DNA from 3 places in the Streptomyces sp. NPDC002181 genome. Region 3 is predicted to be linked to each of the others. Evidence: riboswitches for the same ligand, from Rfam matches in the RefSeq annotation. Region 3 holds a riboswitch; each other region holds the start of a gene.
What was found. A riboswitch is a leader RNA that binds a small molecule or an ion and turns the genes downstream of it on or off. The one in region 3 is predicted to bind thiamine pyrophosphate.
Positions count from the first base shown of each region.

Region 1 (3,267 bases), on a different contig from region 3:
GGGTTCGCGGCGGCCCGCAGTGGGCCGTCCGTCCCTGTTTCACGTGAAACATCGCGCGACGCGAAGGTCTGACCTCCAGCGCAACGCGGCTGGCGTGCCGGAACACTGCTCTGGGAAGCCCCCTCTACCTCCCAGAGCAGCGCCGGCCCCCACGGGCGGGTCAGTCCGCCAGCGGGAGGTAGACCCGGTTCCCGCTCGCCGCGAACTCGGCGGACTTCTCCGCCATGCCCGCCTCGATCTCATCGGCCTTCAGGTCGCCGCCGTGCTCGCGGCGGATGTCCTGGGAGATCTTCATCGAGCAGAACTTCGGACCGCACATCGAGCAGAAGTGCGCGGTCTTGGCCGGTTCGGCCGGGAGCGTCTCGTCGTGGAACTCACGGGCCGTGTCCGGGTCGAGGGCCAGGTTGAACTGGTCCTCCCAGCGGAACTCGAACCGCGCGTCCGACAGGGCGTCGTCCCATTCCTGGGCGCCCGGGTGGCCCTTGGCCAGGTCCGCCGCGTGTGCAGCGATCTTGTACGTGATGACGCCGGTCTTCACGTCGTCACGGTTGGGCAGGCCCAGGTGCTCCTTCGGCGTGACGTAGCAGAGCATCGCGGTGCCCCACCAGGCGATCATCGCGGCGCCGATGCCCGAGGTGATGTGGTCGTACGCCGGGGCGACGTCCGTGGTCAGCGGGCCGAGCGTGTAGAACGGCGCCTCCTCGCAGATCTCCTGCTGGAGGTCGATGTTCTCCTTGATCTTGTGCATCGGGACGTGGCCCGGGCCCTCGATCATGGTCTGCACGTTGTGCCGCTTGGCGATCGTGTTCAGCTCGCCCAGCGTCTTCAGCTCCGCGAACTGGGCCGCGTCGTTGGCGTCCGCGATGGAGCCGGGGCGCAGGCCGTCGCCGAGCGAGTACGTGACGTCGTACGTCGCGAGGATCTCGCAGAGCTCCTCGAAGTTCGTGTAGAGGAAGTTCTCCTTGTGGTGCGCCAGACACCAGGCGGCCATGATCGACCCGCCGCGGGAGACGATGCCGGTCTTGCGGCGGGCGGTCAGCGGCACGTACGGCAGGAGTACGCCGGCGTGGACCGTCATGTAGTCGACGCCCTGCTCGGCCTGCTCGATGACCGTGTCCTTGTAGATCTCCCAGGTCAGGTCCTCGGCGCGGCCGTCGACCTTCTCCAGCGCCTGGTACAGCGGCACGGTGCCGATCGGGACCGGGGAGTTGCGCAGCACCCACTCGCGAGTGGTGTGGATGTTGCGGCCGGTCGAGAGGTCCATGACCGTGTCGGCGCCCCACTTGGTCGCCCAGGTCATCTTGTCGACCTCCTCCTCGATGGAGGAGGTGACCGCGGAGTTGCCGATGTTGGCGTTGACCTTCACCAGGAACCGCTTGCCGATGATCATCGGCTCGATCTCCGGGTGGTTCACGTTCGCGGGAAGCACCGCGCGACCTGCGGCGATCTCCTCACGGACCACCTCGGGGGAGACGTTCTCCCGGATCGCGACGTACTCCATCTCCGGGGTGATCTCACCGCGGCGGGCGTACGCGAGTTGCGTGACGGCGGCGCCGTCACGGCCCCGGCGGGGCTGGCGCGGACGTCCAGGGAAGACCGCGTCGAGGTTCTTGAGGCCACCTCGGGGCGAGGTGTGCTTGATCCCGTCGTCCTCCGGGCGCACGGGGCGGCCCGCGTACTCCTCGGTGTCGCCGCGGCTGATGATCCAGTTCTCGCGCAGCGGCGGAAGGCCGCGCCGCACGTCGGTCTCGATCTGCGGGTCGGTGTACGGCCCGGACGTGTCGTAGAGCGTCACGTCCTTGCCGTTGGTGAGGTGGACCTGGCGGACCGGCACCCGGATGTCGGGGCGGGAGCCCGCCACGTAGCCCTTGTGCCAGCCCGGCTGGCGCTCGGTCCGGTCGGCGTCGTCCTGGCTGACGGCAGGCGTGCGTGCGTCCTGAATGGTCATGAGACCTGATCTCCCTACGCCGGCATTACCCGGTAACAGGTTCGGCGGTCGACGCAGCCTCTTCCCGTACGCATCTGTGCCGCGCGTACGGTGATCAGCGCCCTCTCAGCCCGGTGCTCCGAGCTCCCGCGTTGTGCAAAGGTGCCCCCACGCTAGCGTCATTTGTGGCGTGCTGAACAGTGGGCCCCCTCAACTCTTGCGATGATCTGCCGGTGACGTCCTCGCCGCAGCCCCCCACCCAGCCCACCGAGCCCACGGGTCACAGCGACCACTCACACGCGGGCCACGAGCACGACGACCACCGGCATGACCGGATCCCGGCCCCGGGCCACTCCCACGGCCACCCCCACGGACATTCCCACGGCCACGGACCGGCGGCTCCCGTCTCGAAGCACCTGCGCAAGGTCATCGCGGCGGTCCTGATCCCGTTCGCCGTCGCCGTCTTCGTCGGCATGGTGGTGCTCTGGCCGGGCGGCGCTCCCGCTCACGAGCGCTCCGGGGTGGGCTTCGACCGGCAGACCCAGCAGGGCCGGGTCGTCGCGATCGAACAGGTCGACTGCAAATCGGTGAACGCCTCGCAGGTGCCCACCACCGGGAACGTCACCACCCCGGAGGGCCGTGAGGCCCGGGCCCAGCAGACCGGCGACTGCAAGAAGGCCACCATCGAGGTCGGCACCGGGCAGGACAAGGGCCGGACGTTCATCGAGATCGTCCAGCCGGGCGCGCCACGGCAGCTGGAGAAGGACCAGGAGGTGGTCGTCGCGTACGCGCCGGACGCGCCCCGGGACCTCCAGTACTCCGTGGTCGACGTGAACCGCAAGCTGCCGCTGGCGGTACTGGCGGGCATCTTCGCCGTGGCCGTCGTCGTCGTCGGACGGATGCGGGGCCTGTTCGCGCTGATCGCGCTGGTCGTCAGCTTCGGCGTGCTGACCCTGTTCATCCTCCCGGCGATCCTCCAGGGCTCGAACCCGCTGGTCGTCGCGGTCGTCGGTGCCAGCGCCATCATGCTCATCGCGCTCTACATGTGCCACGGCCTGAGCGCCCGTACGTCCGTCGCCGTCCTCGGCACGCTCGTCTCGCTGCTGCTGATCGGGCTGCTCGGCTCGGTGTTCGTCGACTGGGCGTTCCTCAGCGGCAACACCGACGACAACACGGGGCTCATCCACGGGCTCTACCCGGACATCGACATGAGCGGTCTGCTGCTCGCGGGCGTGATCATCGGATCGCTGGGCGTGCTCGACGACGTGACGGTCACCCAGACGTCGGCGGTCTGGGAACTCCACCAGGCCGACTCGTCGATGGGGCCCCGCGCCCTGTAC
Region 1 covers NZ_JBIASC010000005.1:175,767-179,033, forward strand. Annotated here, with positions in the region: gene ACFYXV_RS15810 (glycosyltransferase) at 1-72, shown strand, start outside; gene thiC (phosphomethylpyrimidine synthase ThiC) at 161-1,948, opposite strand; TPP riboswitch at 1,943-2,088, opposite strand; gene ACFYXV_RS15820 (YibE/F family protein) at 2,161-3,267, shown strand, end outside.
Region 1: it holds a riboswitch for thiamine pyrophosphate, as region 3 does, so the genes downstream of both, thiC (phosphomethylpyrimidine synthase ThiC) here and thiO (glycine oxidase ThiO) in region 3, are expected to answer to the same signal.

Region 2 (3,267 bases), on a different contig from region 3:
GCTGGCGCCGCGCATCAGCCCCGGCAAGACCCGCGAGGGGCTGTTCGGCGCGGTGGCCTTCGCGATGGCGGCCGGCGCGCTGTGCATGGAGTTCCTGATCGACGGGGGCGCCTGGTGGCAGGGCCTGCTGCTCGGTCTCGCGGTCGCGGTCAGCGCCACGCTGGGCGACCTCGGCGAGTCGATGATCAAGCGGGACCTGGGCATCAAGGACATGGGCACGCTGCTCCCGGGCCACGGCGGCATCATGGACCGCCTCGACTCCCTGCTGCCGACCGCCCCGGTGGTGTGGCTGCTGCTCGCCGCTTTCGTCGGCACCGGCTGAAACCGGGCCCCCGCAGCTTCCGGCCGGCGGGCGGTTCACCAGGGCAACCCCGCTGAGCTGGGACGACGTACGTCTGAAGGCTTTGGGTGGGTCCGGGCGGTTACTCTTGAAGGGCGCGCTGCTTCTGCGGCGCGCCTTTCGTCTTACGAGGAGTACCAGCCATGGCCCGCCCTGTCCCGGGAGAGCTCACCTTCGTCGCCCCTCGCGGGGCCAAGAAGCCGCCCCGGCATCTCGCCGACCTCACCCCCGAGGAGCGTCGCGAGGCGGTCGCCGCGATCGGCGAGAAGCCCTTCCGGGCCAAGCAGCTCTCGCAGCACTACTTCGCCCGGTACGCGCACGACCCGGCCGAGTGGACCGACATCCCGGCGGGCTCGCGCGAGAAGCTCCGCGACGAGCTGCTGCCGGACCTGATGAGCGTCATCCGCCACATCTCGTGCGACGACGACACCACGCGCAAGACCCTGTGGAAGCTGCACGACGGAACGCTCGTCGAGTCCGTGCTCATGCGCTACCCCGACCGGGTCACCATGTGCATCTCCTCGCAGGCCGGCTGCGGCATGAACTGCCCGTTCTGCGCAACCGGCCAGGCGGGCCTGGACCGCAACCTGTCCACCGCCGAGATCGTCCACCAGATCGTCGACGGCATGCGCGCGCTGCGCGACGGCGAGGTCCCCGGCGGCCCGGCCCGGCTGTCCAACATCGTCTTCATGGGCATGGGCGAGCCGCTGGCCAACTACAAGCGGGTCGTCGGCGCCATCCGCCGCCTCACCGACCCCGAGCCCGACGGCCTGGGCCTGTCGCAGCGCGGCATCACGGTCTCCACCGTCGGCCTGGTCCCGGCGATGCTGCGCTTCGCCGACGAGGGCTTCAAGTGCCGCCTCGCGGTCTCCCTGCACGCCCCGGACGACGAGCTGCGCGACACCCTCGTCCCCGTGAACACCCGCTGGAAGGTCCGCGAGGTCCTCGACGCGGCCTGGGAGTACGCCGAGAAGTCCGGCCGCCGGATCTCCATCGAGTACGCCCTGATCCGCGACATCAACGACCAGGCCTGGCGCGGCGACCTCCTCGGCCGTCTGCTCAAGGGCAAGCGCGTCCACGTCAACCTGATCCCGCTGAACCCGACGCCGGGCTCGAAGTGGACCGCCTCGCGCCCGGAGGACGAGAAGGCCTTCGTCGAGGCCATCGCCCGCCACGGGGTGCCGGTGACCGTACGGGACACCCGCGGCCAGGAGATCGACGGCGCGTGCGGCCAGCTGGCCGCCTCGGAGCGCTAGCCTGCGGTTTTCGCGGGCCTGCGGGCCCGCGGGGCCGATTCGGCCTCGGGGTACCCTGTGGCCGAACCAATTGCATATTCCGACAGGGGAGCGCCACAGCGCTGAGAGTGCGGTAACCGTCATCCGCAGACCCTCTGAACCTCGCCCCGGTCATTCGGGGTAGGAAGTTCGGTCATCACTCAAGCTGTTGCGCCCTGCCCGGCGACCGCTCGCACTGAGCGCCGGGCAGGGCCGCGTCTTCTCCTGGTCATCCCAGGAGGAATCACCAGTGAGCACCACCAAGAAGTTCGCGGGCGCTGCGCTCGCGGCCGCGCTCGGCGTCGCCACGCTCAGCGCCTGCGGCGGCGCCAAGGACGAGTCCGCGTCCGGCGCCAGTGACGCGCCGAAGTCCAAGACCGTCACGCTCGTCTCGCACGACTCCTTCAACGTGACCGACACGGTTCTCAAGGAGTTCGAGCAGCAGAGCGGCTACACCGTCAAGGTCCTGAAGTCCGGGGACGCGGGCGCCGCCCTCAACCAGGAGATCCTCACCAAGGGCTCGCCGCGCGGCGACGTGTTCTTCGGCGTGGACAACACCCTGCTCTCCCGCGCCCTCGACAACGGCATCTTCACGCCGTACGAGGTCAAGGGCCTGGCCGACGTGAAGCCCGAGTACGTGCTCGACAAGGAGCACCGGGTCACGCCCGTCGACTCCGGCGACATCTGCGTCAACTACGACAAGGCCTACTTCGCCGAGAAGAAGATCGCCCCGCCGCAGACGCTGGACGACCTGGTCAAGCCGGAGTACAAGAACCTGCTGGTCACCGAGAACGCGGCGACCTCCTCGCCGGGCCTCGGCTTCCTGCTCGCCTCCGTCGGCAAGTACGGCGAGGAGGGCTGGAAGGACTACTGGAGCAAGCTCAAGGCCAACGGCGTCGAGGTCGTCGACGGCTGGGAGCAGGCCTACAACGAGCGCTTCTCCGGCTCCGCGGGCGGCAAGAAGGCCAAGGGCGACCGGCCGCTGGTCGTCTCGTACGCCTCCAGCCCGCCGGTCGAGGTCCTGTACGGGGAGCCGCAGCCGGCCGAGGCCCCCACGGGCGTGGCCACCGGCACCTGCTTCCGCCAGGTCGAGTTCGCGGGCCTGCTCAAGGGCGCGAAGAACGAGGAGGGCGGCAAGGCGCTCCTCGACTTCCTGGTGGGCAAGAAGTTCCAGGAGGACATGCCGCTCCAGATGTTCGTGAACCCGGTGGTCAAGGACGCCAAGCTGCCGGAGTTGTTCACGAAGCACGGCGTGGTCGTCGAGAAGCCCGAGAACGTCGCTCCCGAGACCATCGCCAAGAACCGTGAGCAGTGGGTCAAGACATGGTCCTCGCTCGTCGTGAAGTAGGACGCGAGAGCGCACGCGGTACGGCCGTCCGGCTCGCGCTGATGGCCGTACCGCTCGCCTTCTTCGGGCTGTTCTTCGCGTATCCCGTGGCCGCGATCGTCGGGCGCGGGATCAAGACCGACGAGGGCTGGCAGTTCGGCCGGATCGGCGAGGTGCTGGCCCGGCCGGACATCGCCGACGTGCTCTGGTTCACCACCTGGCAGGCGCTCGCGTCCACGGCGCTCACGCTCCTGATCGCACTCCCCGGCGCGTACGTGTTCGCGCGCTTCGAGTTCCCCGGCAAGCAGCTGCTACGGGCGGTGGTC
Region 2 covers NZ_JBIASC010000001.1:87,003-90,269, reverse strand. Annotated here, with positions in the region: gene ACFYXV_RS00375 (phosphatidate cytidylyltransferase) at 1-322, shown strand, start outside; gene rlmN (23S rRNA (adenine(2503)-C(2))-methyltransferase RlmN) at 484-1,596, shown strand; TPP riboswitch at 1,671-1,780, shown strand; gene ACFYXV_RS00365 (thiamine ABC transporter substrate binding subunit) at 1,865-2,962, shown strand; gene ACFYXV_RS00360 (ABC transporter permease) at 3,004-3,267, shown strand, end outside.
Region 2: it holds a riboswitch for thiamine pyrophosphate, as region 3 does, so the genes downstream of both, ACFYXV_RS00365 (thiamine ABC transporter substrate binding subunit) here and thiO (glycine oxidase ThiO) in region 3, are expected to answer to the same signal.

Region 3 (3,267 bases):
GTCAGTACGGCCTCGCCCGCCGTGAAGCAGCCCGCCGTGTTCGGGAGTACGGAGATGCCCAGCCTCGTCAGCACCGACAGGACGGAGCCCTGCACCGTCGGGTCCAGCCGCCGCATGGCGACCGTCGTGAGCTCCGTACCGGACGCGACCAGCGCCCGTTCCAGGACGTCCAGGCTCGGCGCCCCGCCCGTGCCCATGATCAGGCGGGACGAGAAGGTCCGCCCGGCCAGCTGGAAAGCGTCGTCAGCCATCGTGCTCAGCCCCCCTGTACGGCGGTGAGGACCTCGACCCGGTCGCCCTCGCCCACCGGCGTGAGCGGCCACTGCCCGCGCGGGACGACGGTCTCGTTCAGTGCGGCCGCGACCCCGGACGGGGCCGCGGTCAAGGTGGCGACCACCGCGTCGAGGGTGGTGCCGGCCGCGATCTCGCGCGGCTCGCCGTTGACGGAGATGGTCATGCGTACGACTCCTGACGTGCGGCGGAGAACCGGCGCGGGGTGAACGGGCGGGCGATCTCCGGCACCGTGCCGGTGGTGAGCAGCTGCGCCATCACGTCGCCGGTGAGCGGGGTCAGCAGCACCCCGTTGCGGTAGTGGCCGGTGGCCAGGTGCAGGCCGGGCAGTTCGGTCGGGCCGAGCAGCGGGGCGTTGTCGGGGGAGCCGGGCCGCAGACCGGCCCGGGTCTCGGTCAGCGGCAGTTCGGTGATGCCGGGCACCAGTTCGTGCGCGTCGCGCAGGAGTTCGTACACCCCGCCCGCGGTGACCGTGGTGTCCCAGCCGAGTTCCTCGCTGGTGGCCCCGATGACGAGCTCGCCGTTCTCGCGCGGCACCAGGTAGACGTGGCTGCCGCGGACCACCGCCCGTACCGTTCGCGAGAGGAACGGCGCGTACGCCGCCGGCACCGCGAGCCGCAGCACCTGGCCCTTCACGGGCCGTACGGGAGGCAGTGCCCGCGGCGGTACGCCGGCCAGCTTGCCGCTGAGCGAGCCCGCGGCCAGCACCACCTGGTCGGCCCGCAGCTCCGTACCGTCGTCGAGCCGTACACCGACGGCCCGGTCCGCGGCGGTCAGCAGCCGCTCCGCGGCCGCCCGGCGGATCTCCACCCCGGCGCGCTCGCACGCGGCCAGCAGCGCGGCCGCCAGCCGGCGCGGATCGACCTGGTGGTCGCCGTCCACGCGCAGGCCGCCCCGTACTCCCGGGGCCAGCATCGGCTCCAGGCGGCGGCACTCGCGGCCGGTGAGCCACTCGGACTCCAGGCCGCAGCGGCGCTGGAGGGCGTGCAGTTCGCGCAGGTGCAGCCGGTCGTCGGCGTCGAGGGCGACGGCGAGCGTGCCGCAGGCGCGGTGTCCGATGTCCATTCCGCCGCTGGCCTCGGCCAGCTCGGCGGCGAACTCCGGGTAGCGGGCGGCGGAGGCGAGGTTGAGCCCGAGCAGGGTCTCCTCGCCGTAGTGCAGCTCCGTGACGGCGGCGAGCATGCCGGCCGCGACCTGCGCGGCGCCGCCGCCGGGCGCCGGGTCGGCGAGCACGGTCCGCAGACCGTGCCGGGCCGCCCGCCAGGCGGTGACCAGGCCGATGATCCCGCCCCCGATGACGAGGACGTCGGACCCTGAGGACCTTGGGGATCCGGGGGACCCGATGGACCCCGGAGATCCTGCGGAGCCCCCGGCCCCCGGGGATCCCGGGTCGGATCCGTTCAGAGATGAGTGCATGGGCGTCCAGCCCCTCCCTTCGCCGGCATGACCCGGATCAGGTTCGTACGGTCGGAGGCCGCTCAGCCTCCCTCTCAGCCCGGTGCGCCCGGACTCCCGCGATAGGTACGGGCGCCAGCCTAACCCCGCCGCCGGGGGCGGGTAAGGCTGCCTCCCCGGCGGCCGCGCCGAGCCGCTGTTCCTGACGAAGCGTCAGATCGCTAGGCTGGGCGGTGTGAGCGAGCAGACGGAACAGACTCAGAGCGGCGTCGTCATCGTCGGCGCCGGAATGGCCGGGGTGCAGACCGCGGTCGCGCTGCGGGAGCAGGGGTGGCGCCGCCCGATCACCCTGCTGGGCGCCGAGCCCCACCAGCCCTACGACCGGCCGCCGCTGTCGAAGGCGGTGCTGCTCGGCAAGGCCGAGGACTCCGCGTTCGACGTGGACTTCGAGGGGCTCGGCATCGTGCTCCGGCTCGGGGTGGAGGTCACCGGGCTGCGGGCGGCCGAGCGCGAGCTGGACACCGAGGCGGGGCCGGTCCCGTACGACGTCCTCGTCCTGGCGACCGGCGCCGAACCGCTGACCCTGCCCGGGTCCGAGGGCGTCCCCGGCGTGCACCTGCTGCGCACCCTGGACGACGCGGCCCGGCTGCGGCCGGTGCTGGCGCGGACTCCGGCGACCGTGGTGGTCGGGGCGGGCTGGATCGGCGCCGAGTTCGCCACCGCGGCGCGCGAGGCGGGCTGCGCGGTGACCGTGGTCGAGGCGGCCGACCGGGTGCTGGCCGGGGCGCTGCCCGCCGAGGTCGCGGCCCCCATGGCCCACTGGTACGAGCAGGCCGGGGCCGCGCTGCTGACCGGCGCCAAGGTCTCCTCGGTGGAGGCCGGACGGGTCGTGCTCGCGGACGGGCGGGAGCTGCCGGCGGGCGCCGTGGTCGTGGGCATCGGGGCCCGGCCGGCGACCCGGTGGCTGGCCGGCTCGGGGGTCGAGCTCGGGCCGGAAGGCGCGGTCACGGCGGACGAGTACCTGCGGACCGGCCTGCCCGGGGTGTACGCGGTGGGCGACTGCGCGTCGTTCCCGTCGGCCCGCTACGGGGCGCGGCTGCTGGTCCACCACTGGGACAACGCCCTCCAGGGGCCGCGGGTGGTCGCGGCGAACATCGTGGCGGGCAAGGCGCTCCAGGTCTACGACCCGGTGCCGTACTTCTGGTCGGAGCAGTTCGGGCGGTTCGTCCAGTACGCGGGCCACCACGCGGGCGCCGACGAGCTGGTGTGGCGCGGGGACCCGGCCGAGGCGGGCTGGTCCGTGTGCTGGCTGCGGGCCGGGGCGCTGGCCGCGGTCCTGGCGGTGGGCCGGCCGCGCGACCTGGCGCAGGGACGGAAGCTGATCGAGACGGGCGCCCCGGTGGATCCGGCCAGGATCGCGGATCCCGCGGTCCCGCTGAAATCGGCGCTGGTCTAGGCGGTGGCCCGCCCGGGTGGTGGCCCCGGCGCCGGTACGGGCGCCCGGGCCGGCGGCCCGCCCGGGCGGCCCGCGGGGCCCCGGACGGGTCGGCTCGGGTACCGGGTGTCGGTCCGAGGTGGCAG
Region 3 covers NZ_JBIASC010000009.1:235,882-239,148, forward strand. Annotated here, with positions in the region: gene ACFYXV_RS22860 (thiazole synthase) at 1-251, opposite strand, end outside; gene thiS (sulfur carrier protein ThiS) at 257-457, opposite strand; gene thiO (glycine oxidase ThiO) at 454-1,707, opposite strand; TPP riboswitch at 1,705-1,817, opposite strand; gene ACFYXV_RS22875 (NAD(P)/FAD-dependent oxidoreductase) at 1,922-3,142, shown strand.